One region of the Streptomyces sp. PL-25 genome, then DNA from elsewhere that is predicted to be linked to it. Evidence: riboswitches for the same ligand, from Rfam matches in the RefSeq annotation. Region 1 holds a riboswitch; the other holds the start of a gene.
The links. A riboswitch is a leader RNA that binds a small molecule or an ion and turns the genes downstream of it on or off. The one in region 1 is predicted to bind fluoride.

Region 1 (10,220 bases):
CAGGACGGGGATCCAGGGGGCGGAGACGACGTGCGCCCGGCCGAAGTGGTAGGCGATGAGCGGGTAGTCGGCGTAGGCGGCGGCGATCAGCCCCATGGCCGCCAGATAGGTCCAAAAGGCCCGGGGGGTGCCGTGCCTTCCGGGGACGTCCCCGCCGGTGTCCAGGCCGGACGGGTCGGGGTACTGCCGCCACGCGGCGGCCAGGACGAGCAGGGTGAGCGCGGCCGGTACGGCGAGCACGGCGAAGCCGGTGCGGTAGCCGCCGTGCAGCGCGAGGACACCGGCCACGACGAGCGGGCCGGTCATCGCACCGGCCGCGTCCAGGGCCTCCCGTACGCCGAAGACCCGGCCGCGGCCCAGCTCGGCGGTGGCGTGGGCGAGCATCGCGTCCCGGGCGGGGGTGCGCAGGGCGCGTCCGGCGCGCTCGGCGGCGATCAGCACGGCGGCCACCGGCCACTGCCCGGCCAGGGCGAGCAGCGGCACCGCGACCATCTGCACCAGGTAGCCGGCGGCGGTGATCGGCCAGTACCGTCCGGTGCGGTCGGCGGCGTGGCCGGACACGAACCGCAATGCGTAGCCGAGGAGTTCGCCGGTGCCCGCGATCACGGAGACGGCGAGGGCACCGGCGCCGAGCGAGCCGAGGAACGGTCCGGTGACGCCGCGCGCGCCCTCGTGGGCCATGTCGGAGAACAGGCTCACCACGCCGATGAGCAGCACGAAGCGCAGCGCGGTGCCGCCCGCCGGGCCCTGGCGACCGGTGCGGCTCACCGCTTCGGGTCCGCCGGTGGCTCCGGGGAGCCGTGCGCGAGCCCGCGGCCCGTGCTCCGGCCGGAGCCGTCCGCGCCGCCGTCCGGCGGAAGGCCGCAGGGGACGTCGGTGACGCGGCGGCGGCGCAGGCCCGCGTGGCGGGCCAGGGCGCGGGCGGCGCCGTGCAGGGTGCGGTAGGCGCCGATCTCGTGCGCGGTGCCCGCGGGGACGGCGACCCAGCGGGCGCGGCGGCCGTCGCGGTGGTGGCGGGCGCGGCCGAGCGGCCGTCCGCCGATCGCGACGACCTGGATGACGAAGTGGCCGGGGAAGAGCGGGGTGCAGGCCAGGCCGCCGGTCCGGGCGAGCCGGCCGAGGGCCTGTTCCTCGCGCAGGTGCCACTCGGCGTTGACGACGGTGACGCGGGCCGTGCGCAGGGCCGCCACCGCCGCCCGGTCGAGTTCTGTCATGGCGCGGTGCTCCTGTCGGGCGGTCAGCCGCGGACCAGCCGCCGGTGCGTGACCGGGTGCGGGCGGGCGGCCTCCTCGCCGAGCCGCTGCCGCTTGCCGGCCTCGTAGTCGGCGAAGTTGCCCTCGAACCAGAACCAGTGGGCGCCGCCCTCCCAGGCGAGCACATGGGTGGCGACGCGGTCCAGGAACCACCGGTCGTGCGCGCTGATCACGGCGCAGCCGGGGAAGGCGAGCAGCGCGTGTTCCAGCGAGGCCAGGGTCTCCACGTCGAGGTCGTTGGTCGGCTCGTCCAGCAGCAGCAGGTTGCCGCCCTGCTGGAGGGTGAGCGCCAGGTTGAGCCGGTTGCGCTCGCCGCCGGACATCAGGCCGACGGGCTTCTGCTGGTCGGCGCCCTTGAAGCCGAAGGTGGCGACATAGGCGCGCGAGGGCAGTTCCACACCGCCGACGCGCAGGTGCTCCCGGCCGCCGGAGACCGCCTCCCACACGCTGGCGGCCGGGTCGAGCCCGGCGCGGTCCTGGTCGGCGTAGGAGACGCGGACCGTGCCGCCCAGGCGCAGGGTCCCGCTGTCGGGCCGCTCCTCGCCGACGATCATCCTGAAGAGCGTCGTCTTGCCCACGCCGTTGGGGCCGATCACGCCGACGAGGCCGCCGCGCGGCAGCGAGAAGGACAGGTCCTCCATCAGCAGCCGGCCGCCGTGGCCCTTGGTGAGGTGGTCGGCCTCCAGGACGAGGCTGCCCAGACGCGGGCCCGGCGGGATCCGGATCTCCTCGAAGTCCGGTTCGCGGCGGCGCGCGGCCTCGCTCGCCAGTTCCTCGTAGCGCTGCACGCGTGCCTTGGAGGCGGCCTGCCGGCCCTTGGCGCCCGCGCGCACCCAGGCCAGTTCCTCGGCGAGCCGCTTCTGCCGCTTGGCGTCCTTGCGGCCCTCCACCTGGAGGCGGGCGGCCTTGGTCTCCAGGTAGGTGGAGTAGTTCCCCTCGTAGGGGTGGACGCGGCCGCGGTCGATCTCCAGGATCCGGCGGGCGACGTTGTCCAGGAAGTACCGGTCGTGGGTGACCGCGACGACCGTGCCGGGATAGTCGGCCAGGTGCTGTTCCAGCCAGGCCACGGACTCGGCGTCCAGGTGGTTGGTCGGCTCGTCCAGGAGCAGCAGGTCCGGCTGGGACAGCAGCAGCCGGCACAGCGCGACCCGGCGGCGCTCGCCGCCCGACAGTCCGCGGACCGGGGTGCCGGGCGGCGGGCAGCGCAGGGCGTCCATGGCCTGCTCCAGCCGGGAGTCGAGGTCCCAGGCGCCCGCGTGGTCCAGGGCCTCCTGGAGCGCGCCGAGTTCGTCCAGGAGGTCCTGTGCCTCCGGTTCTCCGGCCCGGCCGAGGCGCGCGGTGACCTCCTCGTAGCGGCGCAGCATGTCCCGGACGTCCGCGACGCCCTCCTCGACGTTGTCCCGGACGGTGGCCGCGTCGTCGAGCCGGGGTTCCTGCTCCAGGATGCCGACGCGGGTGTCCGGGGCCGGGGCCGCCTGCCCGCGCGCGGGCCGTTCGAGTCCCGCCATGATCCGCAGGAGGGTGGACTTGCCCATGCCGTTGGGGCCGACCACGCCGATCTTGGCGCCGGGCCGGAAGGAGAGGGTGACGTCGTCCAGGACGGCCTTGTCGCCGTGGACCATCCGCACGTTGCGCATCGTGTACGCGTACATCCGCGATGCCTCCGTAACCGGGCCGCCGGGGCGGGCGGCCGTCGTTCACAGAGGCCATCAGCACGGGAATGTGCGGTCAAGGGCGAGCCTCATCGCCCGTCTCCGTCCATGGTGCCCACAGCGGGCGCCCGCGCGCCAGCCCGAGCCAGCCCGCCCCGGCGGCCTGGGGCATCAGGTGGACATGGCAGGCATATCCGGCATTCGGGCCGGGGAGAATGAACGTGCCGGGGCGATGGGGCTCGCCCTTGACCGCACGCACCGCCGTGCTGATGGCCTCTACGCGGACCGCCGTACCACGGGAGGAGCCTGCGATGGAGATCATGGTCATGGTGGCGGCGACGGTCGGATCGCCGTTCGCACCGCACGACGGATCGGACGGACACGATCTGGCCGCCGCGGGCTCGACCCGCGTGACCGGCTACCCGGTCGGCGCCGGACGGATCGACGGCACCCTCACCGAGGACGGCGAGCCGACCGCCGTCCTGCTGCTGATGGAGGAACCGGCGCTGCCGGGCCGGACCGTGCGGGCCCGGCCGGTCGCGCTGGTGCACGCGCTCAGGGACGGCCGTCCGTGCCCGGAGCTGATGTGCGTACCGGCGCACGACGCCAACTTCGCCGCCCTCACCGGCGTACGGGCGCTGCGTGCCTGGCACGCGGACGAGGGCACCCTCGCCACCGTGCTGCACCGGCTCGACCCGGCGCACCACTGGCGGGTCGAGGAGTGCGAAGACCCCCCGGCCGCCGAGGAGTTCCTGACCCAGGCCCGGCAGGCGTACGCGCGTCTCACGGGCTGTCTGGAATAGGCCCGCGCCGCGGGACCGGGACACCGATGGCGGCGGCGGCCTTGACCGGCGCCGCCCGGACCGGTTCACTCGGACTCGGCGATGGATCCCGCCTGGGCCGTTCCCCGGTCCGAACCGCCCTCCTCCGGGCTGATGGTTCCTGACCGACGTCAGGACGCATGCCCTCGGGAGGTACGCACGTGGACGCCTCGCCGTCGTCCGTGGCCGCTCACGGACCCACTCCCCCGCACCGCCCCCGCCCGGCCTGCCCGCCGTGTGCGCGGCCCCCGTCCGGCCCCGGCCGGGACGGAGCGGCGCGATGATCTGCTTCGACTGCCAGGAACTCGACGTCACGACGGTCGCCGTCGCCGTCTGCCGTACGTGCGGCGCGGGCATCTGCCGCAGCCACGGGCGGCCCACCCCGCAGACGCTGCACGACCTGACCGGGGCCGGTCTGGCCACCAAGCCGCGTGCCGCGCGGCGGATGGTGTGCCGCACCTGCCTCGCCGCGGAACGCAGCGGGTGACCGGTCTCCCCGGCACCCGTCCCGACCGCCCTTCAGCGCGGGTCCCTCCGAGGCGCACACCCGCGCGCCCCGGTCGCGAGAAGGGCACCGGTGAGGGGTGCGCCGTGTCCCGGCCAGCGCACCCCTCACCCCAGCCGCGCGACAGCGGCGCCCTTCAGCCGCGCTCGCGCAGATACGCGTCCAGTTCGGCGGCCCCGGCCAGCAGCGCGCGCCCGCGGGCGCTGAGGCGGTCCCGCCAGTCGCGCAGGGTGGCCTCCAGCGGCTCGGGGCCGCCCGCCGTGCGGACCCGTTCGATCAACGGGCCGATCCGCTCCAGCGGATGGCCGCCGCGCCTGAGCTGGTGCACCAGCCGGGCGTCGCGCACGGCGGCCTCGTCGTACACCCGGTAGCCGGTGCGCGGATCGCGGCGCGGGCGGACCAGCCCGGCGCGCTCCCACTTGCGCAGGGTCGCGGGGCGGATGCCGAGCTGCCCGGCCAGCGGTCCGATGAAGCCGCCCGAGGACCCGCCCGAGGACCGGGCCGGCGGACCGGGGGCGGGCGTCCGGCCGGGCCGGGGCACCGCGCCGGAACCGCGCGCTGCGGGCGATTGGAGGCCCTGGAGGGCCAGTTCGACCGACTCAAGGGTCCGCCGGTCCTCCAGGAGCTGGGCGTGGCTCTCGTCGATCAGGCGCAGTGCCTCCTCCACCGCGCCCTCGCCGACCGCCCGCATCACCGCGACCGCCGTGCGGTGGCCGTGGCCGGGCACCAGGGCGAGGAACGCGCGCAGGGCGCGCGCGTGCAGCGGGGTGTAGGCGCGGTAGCCGTGCTCGGTACGGGCGGCGGCCGGGAGGATGCCGGCCTCCTCGTAGTTCCTGACCGCCTGGGTGGACACCCCGTGCGCGCGGGCCACGTCGACCGGCCTGAGCCGTCGGGTGCTTTGAGGGTCGGACTCCATGATCCTGCCGTTTTCCGGGGCTTTCGAAGGGAGAGGTCGAAAAAAGTGTCCACCGAGGGTTCAACGATAGCGTTGAAGGCATGGCTACCGGTATCAGGAACACCGCCCATGCCGTGGACGCCGCCGCCGTGCTGCGGCTGCTCCCGTCCCGGCCCCGGATCCTCGCCCTGGGCGAGCCCACTCACGGCGAGGACGCGCTCCTCGCACCGCGCGACGCGCTGTTCCGGCAACTCGTCGAGGAAGAGGGGTACCGCACCATCGCGATCGAGAGCGACTGCCTGCGGGGCCTGGCCGTGGACGACTACGTCACCTGGGGCAGGGGCTCCCTGGACGAGGTGATGGAGCGCGGCTTCAGTCACGAGTGGTTCAACGTGTCGGCGCCCAACCGTGAACTGATGCGCTGGATGCGGGAGTTCAACGAGGGGCGACCGCTGTCCGAGCGGGTGCGCTTCGCCGGGATCGACGGCCCGCTGGAGATGACCGGCGCCGAGAGCCCCCGGCACGCCCTGACCGCGCTGCACGCCTTTCTCGCCGCCCGGGTGGACGCCGGTCTGCTTCCGTGCGCCGCGCCGGAGCTGGACCGGCTGCTCGGCGCCGACGGCCGCTGGAGCGAACCGGCCGCGATGCGGGACCCGGCCCGGTCGGTGGGGCGCTCGGCCGAGGCCGCGCGGCTCCGGCTGATCGCCGACGACCTGGTGACGCTGCTCGACACCCAGACACCGCAGCTCATGGAGGCGGCCGCGCCACCGGAGCTGGAACGGGCGCGCCTGTACGGGCGTACCGCCGCCGGGCTGCTGCGCTACCACTCCCGGACGGCCGACACCTCACCGGCCCGGATGACCTGGCTGGTGGCCCTGCGGGACCGGATGATGGCGGCCAACCTGCTGGCCCTCGCCGAACGCGGCCCGGTCCTGGTCCACGCCCACAACGGCCATCTCCAGCGGGCGCAGAGCACCATCCGCATGGACGGCACTCCTGTGCGGTGGTGGAGCGCGGGCGCGCTGGTGGGCGCCCGCCTGGGCGAGCGGTACGCGTTCCTGGCCACCGCCCTCGGCACGCTCCGCCACCGGGGCGTGGACGTCCCGCCGCCGGACACCCTCGAAGGGATCCTGTACGCCCTCCCGGGAGCCGACGGTCCCCGTGTCGTCGACGCGCGCGGCCTGGCGGCCGCCCTCGCGGGCGGCACCCCGCCCGTCCCCCGGCAGTCGCCGTACCACGGCTACGCCCCGCTCGACCCGGCGCACCTGGCCCGGACCGACGGGATCGTGTTCGTGAAGGACGTCCCGGAGGCCGGGCGGGCACACACCTGACAGCAGGGCGCGGCGGAGGCCGCGAGGGTGCGGCGGGTGGCCGGCCCTCGTTCAGTCCTCGGCCAGCAGGTCGAGGCCGCGGGCGGTCCTCAGGCCCAGTTCGGGCGCCGGCCACCTGCGGGCGCGAGCGGACTGGGACACGTCGCGCCACCACGGGAGCGCGGGCAGCTCACCGGCCGGTTCGAAGGGGCGGCCCGGGATGGGCAGGGCCAGTGCCTGGCCGACCGCGTCCGCCGCGGCCAGCGCCCACTCCGCCGGTTCCGACCAGGGGTGCAGGGCGAGGTTGAACGTCCCCCAGTGGATGGGCAGCATGACGCCCTCGGCCCGGCCCTGTTGCAGATCGAGGTGGCTCTGCACGCCCTGGGTGGGGTTCATGTGGATGTCCGGCCAGGCGCCCGGCAGCGGCCCGGCGTCCGGCTGGCCCTCGGGCCAGAAGTCGGAGTACGCGCCGAGCTGGATCATCGTGGCGTCGAAGGGACCGTGGTCGGCGCCGATGTCCCGGAAGCCGTCGAAGTAGCCGGTGTCGCCGCTGTGGTAGACGCGGTGCTCGTCACCGGCGACGACCCAGGAGGCCCACAGGGTGTGCTGGGTGTTGCGCAGGCCGCGGCCGCAGAAGTGCCGGGCGGGGGTGGCGGTCAGGGTCAGTCCGCCGACCTTGGTCGCCTCGTGCCAGTCCAGTTCGCGCAGCCGGTCGGCGGCGACGCCCCAGTGTTCGAGGTGGGCGCCGACGCCGAGCGGCACCGCGAAGAGGGTGTCCGTGGCGGCCAGCGCCTTGATGGTGGGCAGGTCCAGGTGGTCGTAGTGGTCGTGGGAGATGACGACCACGTCGACCGGGCCGAGCGCGGCCAGCGGCAGGGGCACGGGGTGCAGCCTGCGGGGGCCCGCGAAGGGGAACGGCGAACAGCGCTCGCCCCACACCGGGTCGAAGAGCACCCGGTGCCCGTCGATCTCCACGAGCACGCTGGAGTGCCCCAGCCAGGTCAGGCGCAGACCGCTGGCCGCGGGGCGGGCCAGGTCCGCGAAGGTGGTGGCGTGCACCGGGATGTTGCCCCGGGGCGAGCGCCGGACCCGCTCGTCCTTGTCGAAGTAGTGCTTGGCGAAGTCCAGCATCGAGCCCGAGGGCCGGATGCTCGCCGGGCCTCCCGGGTTCTGGAAGACGCCGTCCTTGAAATGCGGGGAGCGGCGGATCCGCGCCATGCGCGCACCGCCGGGGTCCACGCCGAAGGCCTCGGGCCGCAGGGCGTTCAGCCCGGGAATCGAGGGACGGAAGCCGGCCACGTTACCTCCAGGTGGGGTCGCTCAGGTGGTCCATTATGAAGGGGCCGCCGCGCCGTTCCCGGGCCGCCCCGCGCCGCCCCCGACGGGCGCCTGGCACAGATCTTGTCTGAGAGGCAAGACCCATTAGGGTGACTCGCGTGGCGAGAGTGCGGTTGAGCGTGGCGGAGCGGCGCGAGGAGTTGCTGCGGGCCGCCATCGGGCAGATCGAGGCGCGTGGTGTGGCGGCGGTGCGGATCGCCGACGTGGCCGCGGTCCTCGGGGTGAGCAACGCGCTGGTGCTCTACCACTTCTCGACCAAGGAGAACCTGCTGGCCGCCGCGTTCGCGCGCGCCGCCGAGGACGACCTGGCGCGGCTGCGCGCGCTGCTCGGACGGCGTACGACGGCGGTGCGCAGGCTGCGGGCGGCGGTGCGCTGGTACGCGCCGACGGGCAGCGCCAAGGGCTGGCGGCTGTGGATCGAGGGCTGGGCCGCCGCGGTGCGCGAGCCCGCGCTGCGGGAGGTCACCCGGGACCTGGACCGGCGCTGGAAGGCGGCGCTCACGGCGGTCGTGGCCGAGGGGGTGGCGGCGGGCGAGTTCCGCTGCCCCGACCCGGCCGGTACCGCCCTGCGGCTGACGGCCTATCTGGACGGTCTCGCCGTACAGCTGACCTGCTACGGGGGCACGCTGTCCCGGACCCGGGCGCTGGAATGGGTCGACGAGGCCCTGGCCCGCGAACTGGGCCTGGACCGGGAGGCGTTGACCATCGCGGCCCGGTGAGCGCGCCCGATGCCCTGCCGGACTCCGGCGGGTGCGCGGGGCCGGTGGCCGGGGCCCGCGCGCGGCGGGTCCCGGTCAGCGCGCCTCAGGCCACCGACGCGATCCGCGTCCTGATGTCGTCCGGGGACAGCGTGCCCTTGGCCGTCACCGCGTCCCCCGAGGACTCGCCCCGCAGACGGCGGCCGATCCACGGGACCAGGTACTCGCGGGCCCAGTGGACGTCGTCGCGGCGGACCTCCAGCGTGCCGCGCGGCGGCAGCGGAGGCCAGGGCTGGTCCGGGTCGGCCGGTACGTCGACGCCGAGGACCTGCCCGGCGCGCAGCGCGACGCGGGTGTGCCCCTCGGGCGAGAGGTGCAGCCGGTCGTGGTCCCAGGCCCGCCGGTCCTGGACGGTCCTGAGCGACCACAGGTCGAGCACGGGGCAGCCGTAGCGGTCGGCGACGGCGCGCACATGCCCGTTGTATGTGGCGATCTTGCCGCGCAGGTGTTTGAGCAGGGGTACGCCGCGGGTGTCGAAGCCGGTGGTGACCAGGACGGTGCCGGCCGCCCCGGTGAGCCGGGCGACCGCCTTCTCGAACCGTTCGGCCACGTCGTCCGGGTCGGTGCCGGGCCGGATGATGTCGTTGCCGCCCGCGCAGAAGGAGATCAGGTCGGGGGCGAGTGAGGCCGCCCGCGGCACCTGGTCCGCCACGATCTGGTCGAGCAGTTTCCCGCGCACGGCGAGGTTGGTGTACCGGAAGTCGCCCTCGGGTCGCCGGTCGGCGAGCAGCACGGCGAGCCGGTCGGCCCAGCCGACGAACGCTCCGTCGGGTCCAAGGTCTCCGACGCCCTCGGTGAAGCTGTCCCCCACCGCCACGTACGACCCGATCACTGATCTGCTGTCACTCTTCGAATCGTCTGCCACGTCGGCCCATGATTCACCTTCCGATGTGACTTACGCGACCGTAGGCAGGGGTTGACGGTCGGTGAGAAAGGCCACTTCGACATCATCGCCGAGCCGGGAATACGCCCGCCGTACGAGGCGGTACGACGGCGCTGCCGCCCCGGGCGGGCATGTCGTATCGTCGGGACCGCGCCCGCCGACGAGCCGCGAAGGCGGGCCGGACAGGGAGGAGCCCCCGTGACGCAGCAGGTGCCGTCGACCGAGCCGGAGCTGACCGGAGTCCGCAACTTCCGCGACGTGGGCGGGCTGCCGACCGTGGACGGGCGGCGGGTGCGGCACGGGGTGCTGTTCCGCAGCGGCCACCTGGCGCACGCCACCGAGCAGGACACCGCCTTCCTCGCCTCGCTGGGCCTGCACACCGTCTTCGACTTCCGCAACGCGGCCGACCAGAAGCTCGAAGGGCCGGACGTCGCGCTGCCCGGGGTGCGCAATGTGAACCTGCCGCTGAGCGACCCCGCCGACGGCGCCGAGTTCTGGAAGATGGTCCGCGACGGCGACCTCGACCAGCTGCGGGCGATCCTGGACGGCGGCAAGGGCGCGGACCGGATGATCGCCTCGTACCGCACGATGGTCACGGAGCGCACCGCCGAGCACTCCCAGGTGCTGCACGCGCTCGCCGAGGACAGCGTCCCGGCCCTGATGCACTGCGCGGCGGGCAAGGACCGCGCCGGTCTTTCGATAGCCGTGACGCTGCTGGCGCTGGGCGTGGAGCGGGACGCGATCGTCGCGGACTACCTGGAGTCCAACGCCCTGCACCGCCGCTACAAGGTGCGCCGCAGCGGCA
Region 2 (10,220 bases), 5.9 Mb from region 1:
CTCGCCGTGCTGTTCCCGAGCGGCGGGGCCGAGCCGCTGGTGCTGGAGACGGTCCTGCCGCCGGGACGCCTGACGTATCCGTCGCTGAGCCCGTGGCTCCCGGCCGCGTTCTGGTACGAGCGGGCCCTGCACGACCTGTTCGGCGTCGTCCCCGAGGGTCATCCGCGGCTCGACCCGCTGCTGCTGCCGCTCCAGGAGCCCGGCCGGACCCCGCTGCCCGGGACCGCGCGCGCCCCGGGCCCGCTCGTGCCCGACGAGTCGGCGCTCCCGCGCGCGGTCATCGGTCCGGGCGTGTTCACCATCCCGCACGGCCCGGTGCGCTCCGGAGTCGTGGAGTCCGTCGAGTACCTGGTGGAGACCCCGGGCGAGGACATCCCGCGGGTCCAGATCCGTGTGTTCCACAAGCACCGCGGCGTCTCCAAACGCTTCGAGGGCCGCACCGTCGAGGACGGCATGGCGGCCGCCGAGCGCGTCGAGGGCACCGCCTCGGTCGCGCACGCCCTCGCGTTCTGCCACGCCGTCGAGCGGTGCGCCGGTCTCACCGTGCCCTGGGCGGCCCGCCTGGTCCGGGTGCTCTACGCCGAACTGGAGCGGGTCGCCAACCATCTCGACGTCATGGTCAAACTCACCGACGCCGCCGGACTCGCCGTCGCCACCGCCCGGTTCGCCCTGCACAAGGAGCGCGTCCTGCGGCTGACCGGCCGGCTGTGCGGCAGCCGCTTCGGGCGGGGCGCGGTCGTGCCCGGCGGTGTCAGCGGTCTGCCGTGCCTGTCCCCCGCCGCTCTCGACGGCGCGCTCGCCGCGCTGCGCGACGCCGTGCGGGCCGACTGGCGCGCCGCCCTGCACACCCCCTCCTTCCTCGACCGGCTGCGCGGCACCGGCCCGCTGCCGCCGGCCGTCGCCCGCGCGCACGGCGCGCTCGGACCGCTCGGCCGGGCCTCGGGAGCGGGCCCCGACGTCCGCTACGAACGCCCGTACGACGCCTATCCGTCCCTGGGGCTCGGCGCGCCGCCCGAGTTCGCCGAGGGCGACGTCATGGCCCGCACCCTGGTCCGCGGGGCGGAGCTCACCCGCTCCTTCGAGCTGCTGCACCAGACCAGCGGCGAACTGCGCGCCCTCGACGGCGACGCGGCCCTGTGCGTCCCGGTCCCGGACGCGCCGAGCGGGTTCGCGGTGGGCTCGGCCGAGGCACCGCAGGGCGAGACGCTGTACCTGCTGCGGCTGCGGGAGGGCCGGATCAGCCGCTGTGTGCCGCGGTCGGCCTCCTTCCACAACCTCGTGCTGTTCCACGAGGTGTTCGCCGGGGACGTCCTGACCGACTTCCCGTTCATCGAGGCGAGCTTCGGTCTCTCGATCGCGGGGGTGGCGCTGTGACGCCCTGGTTCGTGCGCGGGCTGCGGGAGGGGATCGTCACCACGCGCTACCCCCGCGGGACCGACCCGTACGAGCGGGACTTCCCGGCCGCCGTGACCGTGCGGCCCGCCGCGCCCCGCGTCACCCGCGCCGAGCTCGACGGGATCTGCCCCACCGGCGCGCTGGACGCCGCGTCCGACGGCACGCCCCGGCTGGACCGAGGGCGCTGCGTGCTGTGCCGGCGCTGTGTCCGGGTCCGCCCCGACGTGTTCGCACGGGCGTCCGGCGCCGCGACGGCCGCCGTCGCGCGGGCGGCGCTCGTGGTGCCCCGGGTGCCGGAGGACGAGGCGGCCGTCGCCGCTCTGCGGGCCCGGCTCGCGGCGCGGACCGCGCGCTTCCGCCGCTCCCTGCACATCCGGCACGTGGACGCCGGTTCCGACGGCAGCGAGGAGTGGGAGATCGCCGCCCTGACGAACCCGGTCTACGACATCCATCGGCTGGGCCTGTTCCTGACGGCCAGTCCGCGCCACGCCGATGTGCTCATGGTGACCGGGGCGGGCGCGCGGGGCATGGCCGCGCCGCTGCGGCGCACCTACGAGGCGACCGCGCAACCCGTCGTGGTGATCGCCGCCGGCACCGACGCGTGCAGCGGCGGCATGTGGGCCGGGTCCTACGCGACGCACTCGGGCATCGGCGGCCTGCTGGACGTCGACATCTGGGTGCCGGGGTCGCCGCCGAGCCCGTTCTCGCTGCTCCAGGCGCTGCTGCTGGCCACCGGCCGGCTCGGCCGCGCGGACCGGGAGCCGCCGGACGGCGAGACGACGGAGGGAGGCCGGGGTGAGTGAGCTGATCGCGGCCGGTCTGCTGCTGTTCGCCGCCGCCGCTCTCTTCGACGTCCTGCCGGGGCGGCGAGCGCCGTACGCCGTGCCGTATCTGCTGTGCGCGGCGGGCAGCGGCTGCCTGGCGGCGGTGGGCGCGCTCGCCCTGGGCCGGACGGGGCGCGCCCCGCGCCTGGACCTCGGCGACACTCTGGGGTTCGGCACGGCCGCCCTGCGCGTCGACCGTCTTTCGGGGCTGTTCTGGCTGCTGACGTTCGCCGTCGCCGTCGCCGCCTGTCTCACCGCGGCGGGCTGGGCGTCCGCGCGGCGGCCCGGCCGGGGCCCGGCCGCCTACCACGCCCTGGTCCTCGCCTCCGTGGCCGTGGTGGAGAGCGCGGACAACGTCTTCCTGTTCGTCATGGCCTGGGAGGGCATCACCCTCGGCTTCTATCTGCTGACCGCGGCCGGGCACCGCCGCATCGGTCCGGCCGTGGCGACGTTCGGCTTCGGCAAGGTGTCCGGTGCCGCGCTCCTGCTCGGTCTGCTGACGGGCACCGCCCGCACCGGGGACTTCTCCCTCGCCGGGCTCGCGGAGCTGCCCGCGGGCACCGCGCGTTCGGCCACCTGGGCGCTGCTCGTCCTGGCCTTCGCCGTCAAGACCGGGCTGGTCCCCGTGCAGGTGTGGCTGCCCCGCGGCTACGCCGCCGCGCCCGCGGGACTGCGCCCGGTGCTGGCCGGCGTCGCCGTCAACGCGGGCTTCTACGGTCTGTGGCGCACCTTCGCGCTGCTGGGTCCGCCGCCCGCCTGGCTCGCCGTCACCCTGCTTCTGCTGGCCGCGCTGACCGCGTTCCTCGGCATCGCGCACGCGGCCGTGCAGGCCCGACTTGAGCGGGTCGTCGCCTGGTCCAGCATCGAGAACGCGGGCCTGATCTGCACCGGGTACGCCGTCGCGCTCGTCGGCGCGCTCACGGGCAGCGAACGGCTCACCGCCGCCGGGCTGCTCGCCGCCACGCTCCAGACGATCGCGCACGCGGTCGCCAAGACACTGCTCTTCGCCGGAGCCGCGGCCGTCGAGTCGGACGCCGGTACCGGCGACCTCGAACAGCTGCGCGGCACCGCGCGCCGGCTGCCGTGGGCGGCCGGCGGGCTCGCCGCCGGTGCCGTCACCCTCGCCGGGCTGCCGCCCACCGCGGGCTTCGTCTCGGAGTGGTTCCTGCTGGAGAGCCTCATGCAGCAGTTCCGGTACTCCGCCTTCCCCTACGGACTCGCCCTCGCGGTCGCGGGCGCCCTGATCGCGCTGACCGCGGGTTTCGCCTCGGTCACCTTCGTCCGGATCGTCGGCATGGTCGTCCTCGGCCCCCGGGACGACCGTCCGGCCCGCCGTGCCCCGTGCCGGGCGGACCTGGGGATCGCGGGGCGCGCGGGCGTCCTGCTGCTGGCCCTGGGCGGCCTGGCCGCCGCCGCCCTGACACCGCTTCAGCTACGGGTGATCAGCGCGGGTCTCGAACCGCTGGTGCCGCGGGACGCCACCCTGGGCGCGCTGGTCTCGCCCTGGGTCGTGCAGCCCGTCTTCGCCGGGTTCTCCAGCCTCTCCCCGAGCTGGCTGTGGGTGGTGATGCCGGTGCTGTGCGCGGGCGTCCTGGTGCTGCTGGTGGCGGCCTCGCGCGGCGGGGCCCTGCGGGTGCGGCGGGTGCCGGCGTGGCGTTCGGCGAGCGGCGGTGTGCACGGCGACGATCGGTACACCCCCTTCGGGTACGCCAACCCGACCCGGCGTGTCCTGGGCGCCGTGCTGCGCACCCGCACCCGCGCCACACCCACCGGCATCGCACCCGCCGTCGCCGCGCGACCGGGCACCGGGGACCCTCCGGCACCGGAACCGGAAGGGGAACCGGGACCGGAGGGCGCCGGGCCGGTGCGCACGGCGGCGACCGGAGGCACCCTCGACTACGCGTCCGACGTGGTGGAGGTCGTCGAGGTGTATCTGTACCAGCCGTTCTACCGTCCGCTGCGCGCGCTGGTGGCCGCGGCCAAGCGCCTCCAGTGCGGCCGCCTGGACGCCTATCTGACCTACATGCTGATCGTCCTGGTCGGCGCCCTGGCCCTCGTGGCGGCCCTGTCATGACCGGCCCTGCGGCGGTCGTTCCCGCGGCCCGGCCCGGTGAAGGAGGAAGCCGATGACCGCGTCACCGTTCCACAGGATCCTCGTCGGCTGGGACGCCTCGCCCGCCGCCCGCGCGGCGCTGGCGGCCGCGGTGGCGCTGGCCGGCGACCGGGGCGGCGTCCTGGTGCGCGCCGTGCTCGTACCGTCCGAGCACACCGAGACCGGCGGTGAGCGCACCCGCGACCTCGGCGCCCAGCGCGCCTGGGTGCAGGAGCGCTTCGACCGGGCGTGGCAGGCGCTGCCGCCCTTCGCCGGGCAGCTCCGACTGGACTGGGGCACCGGCACGGACATCGCCGCCGACCTCGTCGCGAGTGCCGCCGAGCACGGCTGCGACCTGATCGTCCTGGGCCGCCACGGCGCGGACAGCCATCTGCGGGCCCGGCCGCTGGGCGACGTGGTGCGGCGGGTGACCGAGCGGGCCGCCCTGCCCGTGCTCGTGGTCCCCGCCGCGGCGCCCCCCGAGGACACCGGGTGAGAACGCCCCCGCACCCGGCACTTCCGAGCAGTACATCAACCGAACGGAGCAACCGCACATGAGCAGGCACACCCGCCCCGGCCTGAAGGTCACCGTCTTCGTGGGCGAGAACGACACCGTGCACCACAAGCCCCTGGCCACCGAGATCGTGCACCGCGCGCACAAGGCCGGCATCGCCGGGGCCAGCGTCTTCCGCGGGGTCGAGGGCTACGGGGCCCACTCCCGCATCCACACCCAGCGCATCCTGTCCCTGAGCGAGGACCTGCCCATGGCGGTCGTCTTCGCCGACTCCCCGGAGAAGGTACGGGCGTTCCTGCCGGAGCTCGACGGGATCGTCTCCGAAGGGGCGGCCATCCTGGAGGAATGCGAACTGGTCCGCTTCACCCCGGACGACCGGTCCGACGCGTAGGCACACCGACAGGACACGCAGGCACTCCGACAAGGACACCGCTCATGCCGATCCGCCGACTGGTCCTCGATGTCGACATGGCCATCAGCGAGCCGAGCCTCACCCATCTGGCGCAGAAGATCGAGAACGTGCCGGGCGTCCAGGCCGTCAACATCTCCGTGACCGAGATCGACGTCGAGACCATCGGGACCGACGTCACCATCGAGGGCGACGCCCTGGACCTGACGGCCATCCAGCGGGCCATCGAGCACGCCGGTGCCGTCGTGCACAGCACCGACGAGGTGGTCGCGGGCGCCTACACACTCGACCGGACCCCCCGCAAGAGATGACCGTCTCCCTCACGAAGGCCGCCGGGGCCGTCCGGCTCCCCCTCGTCCTCGGGATCACCGACGGCCTGCTCAACGCCCTCACCCTCGCCTCCGCCTCCCTCACCGGGTCCGGCACCCCGGTCAGCTGGAGCCTGGCGGTGCGGGTCGGCTGCGCCGCGCTGGTCACCGCCGCCTTCACCGTCATGGTGGCCGACTACGCCGAACGCCGGGCCCATCTCGCGCACATCACCCGGCAGCTCAGCCTCGGCCGCGGCCGGAAGATGGCCGCCACGCACCTGGGGCGGCTCGCCCTGCTGCGGTCCTGGCGCGCCGCGCTCGTCGCCTGTGTGTCCAGCTTCGCCGGGGCCGCGCTGCCGCTCGCGCTGGGCGCGGTCCTGCCCGGCCCGCCGTGGATCGTCGTGGCACTCGCCGTCCTCGCCCTGTCCTGCCTCGGCGCCATGCTCGCCCGTCTCCTGACCGCCCGCCCCGTCCTGTGGGCGCTGGCCATGGCGGCGGGCGGCGTCGCGACCACCTGGGTCGGCATCCGGCTGCGCATCGCGTGACCGGCCGGGCCGCGCGCGGGGTCCGCCGGACCGCGCGGAGGACTTGCGGACGGACCGGGGACGTACGCCACAATAGGAGGGCATCGCCATGGCGATGGGGCTCGCCACAACCGCAGGACCTCCTGCTGATGGCCTCTACCGGTAACACCCGCACATCATCTGCGAGGAGATCGGCATGAGGATGCCCGACGATGTCCTGCTGCGCTGCTCCGCCGTCGTCTTCCGGGGCGAGTCGGTGCTGCTCGTCCACCGCACCGCCCGGGGCGCGGACGACTGGGTGCTGCCCGGCGGCACCCCCCGCGCGGGCGAGAGCATGGTGGCCTGCGCCCGCCGCGAGACCCGCGAGGAGACCGGCCTCGCGGTGGAACCGGCCCGGGTCGCGTTCGTCCTGGAGGCCGTCGACCCGGACACCGGGCGGCGGACCGTGGACCTGGTGTTCACCGCAGACGGCGCGCCCGGCCAGACGCCCTCCTCCCGTGAGGAGGGCATGACGGCCGAATTCGTGGCGTTCTCCCGGCTGCGCGCTCTCGACATGAAGCCGCCGCTGGCGGGCCATCTGCCGGGCCTCTTCCACCGGGGCGGGCGCCGGTACGCGCCCTACCTGGGCAACCTGTGGCGCCCGCGGAACGGCACGCGGGTCACCCGCGCCCTGTCGGCGCCGCCCCCGCTCCCCCCGTTCCGTTCCCGGTGACGTCCGGACGGGGCTGAGCGCGCCATGGCCGCGGAGCGGCGGGGCCGTCCGGCGCCGACGGGGCGCGCGGACCCGTCCCGCATACGGCCGCTGCCCGGCGGGGCCGGACTGCGGGTGGTGGCCAACCCGGCCGCCACCGGCGCGGAGCGCGCCCTCGCCGAGCTGCGGAGCCTGCTGCCCCGGGCCCGCCCGGTCACCGTCCGCTCCCCCGGCGGCCTGCCCGCCGCCCTGGAGGCGGCCGCCCGGTCGGCGGCCGAGGCGGGCGGGGCGCTGGGGGTGGTCGGCGGCGACGGCTCGGTCAACGCGGCGGCCCGCGCCGCGCTGCGCCACGGCCTCCCGCTCGCCGTCTTCCCCGGCGGCGCGCTCGACCACTTCGCCGCCGCGGCCGGTCTGCGCTCCGTCTCCGTGGCGGCCACCGCCGTGGAAGAGGGCCGGGGAGCGGCCGTCGACGTGGCCCTGATCGGCACGCCGGGCGCCCACCGGCCGCCCCGGGTGTTCCTGAACACCTTCGCCCTGGGCGCCTACGCCGATCTGGTCCGCTTCCGGGAACTGGTCCGCCCCCGCTGCGGACGGCGGGCCGCCACCGCGCTGGCGCTGCCCTTCGCGAGCGGCACCGCCCGGCCCTTCGCGCTGCGCCTGGACGGCACGCCACGCCGCCTCTGGCTGCTCTTCGCGGGAAACGGCGTGTACCGGCAGCACTCCCTGCACGCCCTGCCGACGCGCGAGCGGCTGTCGGACGGCCTGCTCGACGTGCGGCTGCTCGACGCGGACGCCGGGCAGCGGCACGGCCGGCTGGTCGCCCTGCTGGCCGAGGCGGTCGACGCACCGCACGCGCTCGCCCTTCCCGAACAGCACGTCGTGCCCCGGCTGCGGCTGGCCGGTCTGCGCGGCCTGACCTACGCCTACGACGGCGAGGCGGCCGCCGCCCCCGACACACTGACCCTGACGGCGGCGCCCGCCGCCCTGCTCCTGTACCGTCCGGTGCCCTCGAAGTGACCGTACGGCCGGGCGACGCGGGCCCGGAGCCGCGCTATGTCCCGGTCGCCTCGTGCACGCCGACACCGATCAGCACGGCGGCGGCGACGGCGGGCGACCAGGCGCCGACGACCCTGGCGGCCACCCCGGTCCCCAGTCTGTTGCCGAGCCAGATCATCGCGTAGCCCCAGAACGTGACGGCCGCGGCGACGCCCCACAGCGGGACCGCCGCCGAGACCGTGGCCCCGAAGCCGTTGGCGACATTGGTGAACGACAGGCCGACACCGAGCAGCAGGCCCTGGCGCGGGCCGGGGGGTGCGGACACCGGCGGTGCGGTGCGGTGGACGCGGCGGGGCCGTACGTACATCTGGTACAGGTAGAGGAGCGCCACCGACACGAGCACCCCGCACGCGACCAGGCCGGCGGCGGCCGGGGGCACCCGGCGGGAGACGAGGTCTCCGCCGTACGCGCCCAACAGAACGCTGGCCAGGCCGACCGTGTTGACGAGCGCGTTGATCCGGTGCGGGAACCTGATCCCGGCGACGCCGTAGGCGAGGCCCACCCCCCAGTTGTCGAAGTTGGCGGCCAGGCCGATCAGATCGGCCGTGACCGCGGTGCGCAGCCAGTCCATGGGCGTCCCGTTCCGCGCTCGTCGAGGAGTGCCGCGCCCACCGGAGCCGCCGGCCGCTCGCCGAAGACGCGCGCGTACAGATCGGCGCCGTGGGCGGTGGGCTCGGGCGGGCCCTCGACCAGCCGGTGGGTGCGGCGGCCGTCGGGGGTGCGCTCGGCGCGCAGGAACACGGTGCCGGCGCCGTGCGGGCGGTGTGTGTACAGGCCGTGGGACAGCTCGTACAGATGGGTGACGCACACCGCCTTCACCCCCGCCTCGGTCAGGGCGCGCAGGATCTGCCGGTTGATCTCCGCGCCCTCCCGCTCGTCGGTGGCGGCGAACGACTCGTTGAACAGGACGAGGCCGCGCGCGGTGAGGCGGTCGGCGATGCCGCTCATCCGCGCCAGCTCCTCGTCCAGTTTGCCGCTGACCATGTCCGGGTCCTCCTCCCGCCGGAAGTGGGTGAACACCTGGTCGCGCGGGTCGGCGGCAAAGGAGTCGGCGGCGGCGAACATGCCGCTCTGCGCCATGAGATGGGCCAGTCCCACGGCACGCAGGAAGGTGGACTTGCCGCCCTCGTTGGCCCCCGTGACCACCAGCAGCCGGGCCCCGTCCGCGTCCACGTCGCTGCCGACGACGGGCCCGGCGCCGCGCAGCGCGAGACACACGTCGTACAGGCCGCGGCAGGTGAGGACCGGTGTGCCCGGTGCCGCGGGATCGGGGCGGCACACCGGCGCGCCCCGGGCGGCGAGCACCGCGCGCAGGTTGAGGCAGCCCGTGCAGAAGCCCAGTTCGCGGCGGAGCGCGGTGAAGAAGGCCAGGATGTGGTCGCAGGAGCGGGCCAGCGCGTCGGCGGCGAGGTCGAGGCCACGCCCACGCAGCTCGCCGAGCGCCCTGGCCCCGGCTTCGTCGCGTTCGGGCAGGTGGTACGTGTACGCCGGGGGCCCGGAGGAGGTGAACAGGTCGCGCCAGCCGCGCTTGTGCGGCGGTTCGCGCAGCACGTACCCCGCGCCCCGGCAGCCACTGGTCGGCCGGGCGCTGACCAGGACACCGCCGCGGAAGCGCAGCCGCTCGGCGTGGCCGCGCAGCCGGGTGAGGCAGTCGTCGTCGAGTTCGGTGGCCAGCATGGCGAAGAACCGGCGGAACCCGGCGGAGCGGAACTCCCCGGCACGGGTGTCGGCCAGGTGCCGCAGCCGCTGGAGGAGTTCGAGGAACAGAGCGAGGACGTCCAGCGAGCGGGCGAGGGACGCCTCGGGGGAGCGTACGAAGCTGCCGAAGACGCGCTTCTCGCGGGCCAGGGCCTCGGTGGCCAGGGCGTACAGCTCGCGGACCGTCTCCGGTTGCCGCAGGCAGTCGGCCAGGACGTCCTGCCGGTAGCGGATCTCCTCCGGGTCGGTGAGCGGGGACATCATGACCCGGCGGGCGCATTCGTACAGGAAGGCGTCGCCGTCGGCCATCGCCGCGTACAGCGTCCCGAGGTCCAGGTCCCGCGTCAGGTCGTCCTCCTGCGGGCCGGGCGCGGTGTCCCAGGCCGGGTCGCGGTCGCGGTGCAGGAGCCGCGCCCTCACGGCCGGATCCTGGCGCGCAGGCGGTCGTGGGTGAGCCCGTGGCGTTCGGCGACGGCGACGGCGTGGGAGAGGCCGTCGGCGGGGCCGCGTCCGATGCGGAAGGTGCGCACGGCCGGGTCGGCGGGGTCGACGGCGGCGACCATGCTGACGGTGGCCTCGCCCAGCCTGGACAGTTCGTCGACGAAGGTGACGCAGACGCCGATCAGGCCGCGGTCGATGAACTGTTCGAGGGTGCGAGCGCCGAGCAGCACGGCGTCGTCGAGGGTGGTGGAGGTGAACACCTCGTTGA

Region 2: it holds a riboswitch for fluoride, as region 1 does, so the genes downstream of both, R4Z62_RS02980 (NUDIX hydrolase) here and ettA (energy-dependent translational throttle protein EttA) in region 1, are expected to answer to the same signal.

Annotation. Positions count from the first base shown of each region.
Region 1 is NZ_CP136997.1:6,597,276-6,607,495, reverse strand. It holds gene R4Z62_RS29375 (MFS transporter) at 1-768, opposite strand, end outside; gene R4Z62_RS29370 (hypothetical protein) at 765-1,214, opposite strand; gene ettA (energy-dependent translational throttle protein EttA) at 1,238-2,905, opposite strand; fluoride riboswitch at 2,947-3,011, opposite strand; fluoride riboswitch at 3,125-3,191, shown strand; gene R4Z62_RS29360 (inorganic diphosphatase) at 3,217-3,708, shown strand; fluoride riboswitch at 3,777-3,857, shown strand; gene R4Z62_RS29355 (DUF2180 family protein) at 4,007-4,213, shown strand; gene R4Z62_RS29350 (TioE family transcriptional regulator) at 4,368-5,147, opposite strand; gene R4Z62_RS29345 (erythromycin esterase family protein) at 5,228-6,457, shown strand; gene R4Z62_RS29340 (MBL fold metallo-hydrolase) at 6,509-7,735, opposite strand; gene R4Z62_RS29335 (TetR/AcrR family transcriptional regulator) at 7,873-8,493, shown strand; gene R4Z62_RS29330 (SGNH/GDSL hydrolase family protein) at 8,579-9,364, opposite strand; gene R4Z62_RS29325 (tyrosine-protein phosphatase) at 9,614-10,220, shown strand, end outside.
Region 2 is NZ_CP136997.1:685,723-695,942, forward strand. It holds gene R4Z62_RS02945 (hydrogenase large subunit) at 1-1,374, shown strand, start outside; gene R4Z62_RS02950 (NADH-quinone oxidoreductase subunit B family protein) at 1,371-2,198, shown strand; gene R4Z62_RS02955 (proton-conducting transporter transmembrane domain-containing protein) at 2,191-4,293, shown strand; gene R4Z62_RS02960 (universal stress protein) at 4,346-4,807, shown strand; gene R4Z62_RS02965 (DUF190 domain-containing protein) at 4,866-5,216, shown strand; gene R4Z62_RS02970 (DUF211 domain-containing protein) at 5,261-5,545, shown strand; gene R4Z62_RS02975 (hypothetical protein) at 5,542-6,087, shown strand; fluoride riboswitch at 6,169-6,232, shown strand; gene R4Z62_RS02980 (NUDIX hydrolase) at 6,263-6,778, shown strand; gene R4Z62_RS02985 (diacylglycerol/lipid kinase family protein) at 6,803-7,774, shown strand; gene R4Z62_RS02990 (manganese efflux pump MntP) at 7,809-8,384, opposite strand; gene R4Z62_RS02995 (MutS-related protein) at 8,348-9,931, opposite strand; gene R4Z62_RS03000 (MutS-related protein) at 9,928-10,220, opposite strand, start outside.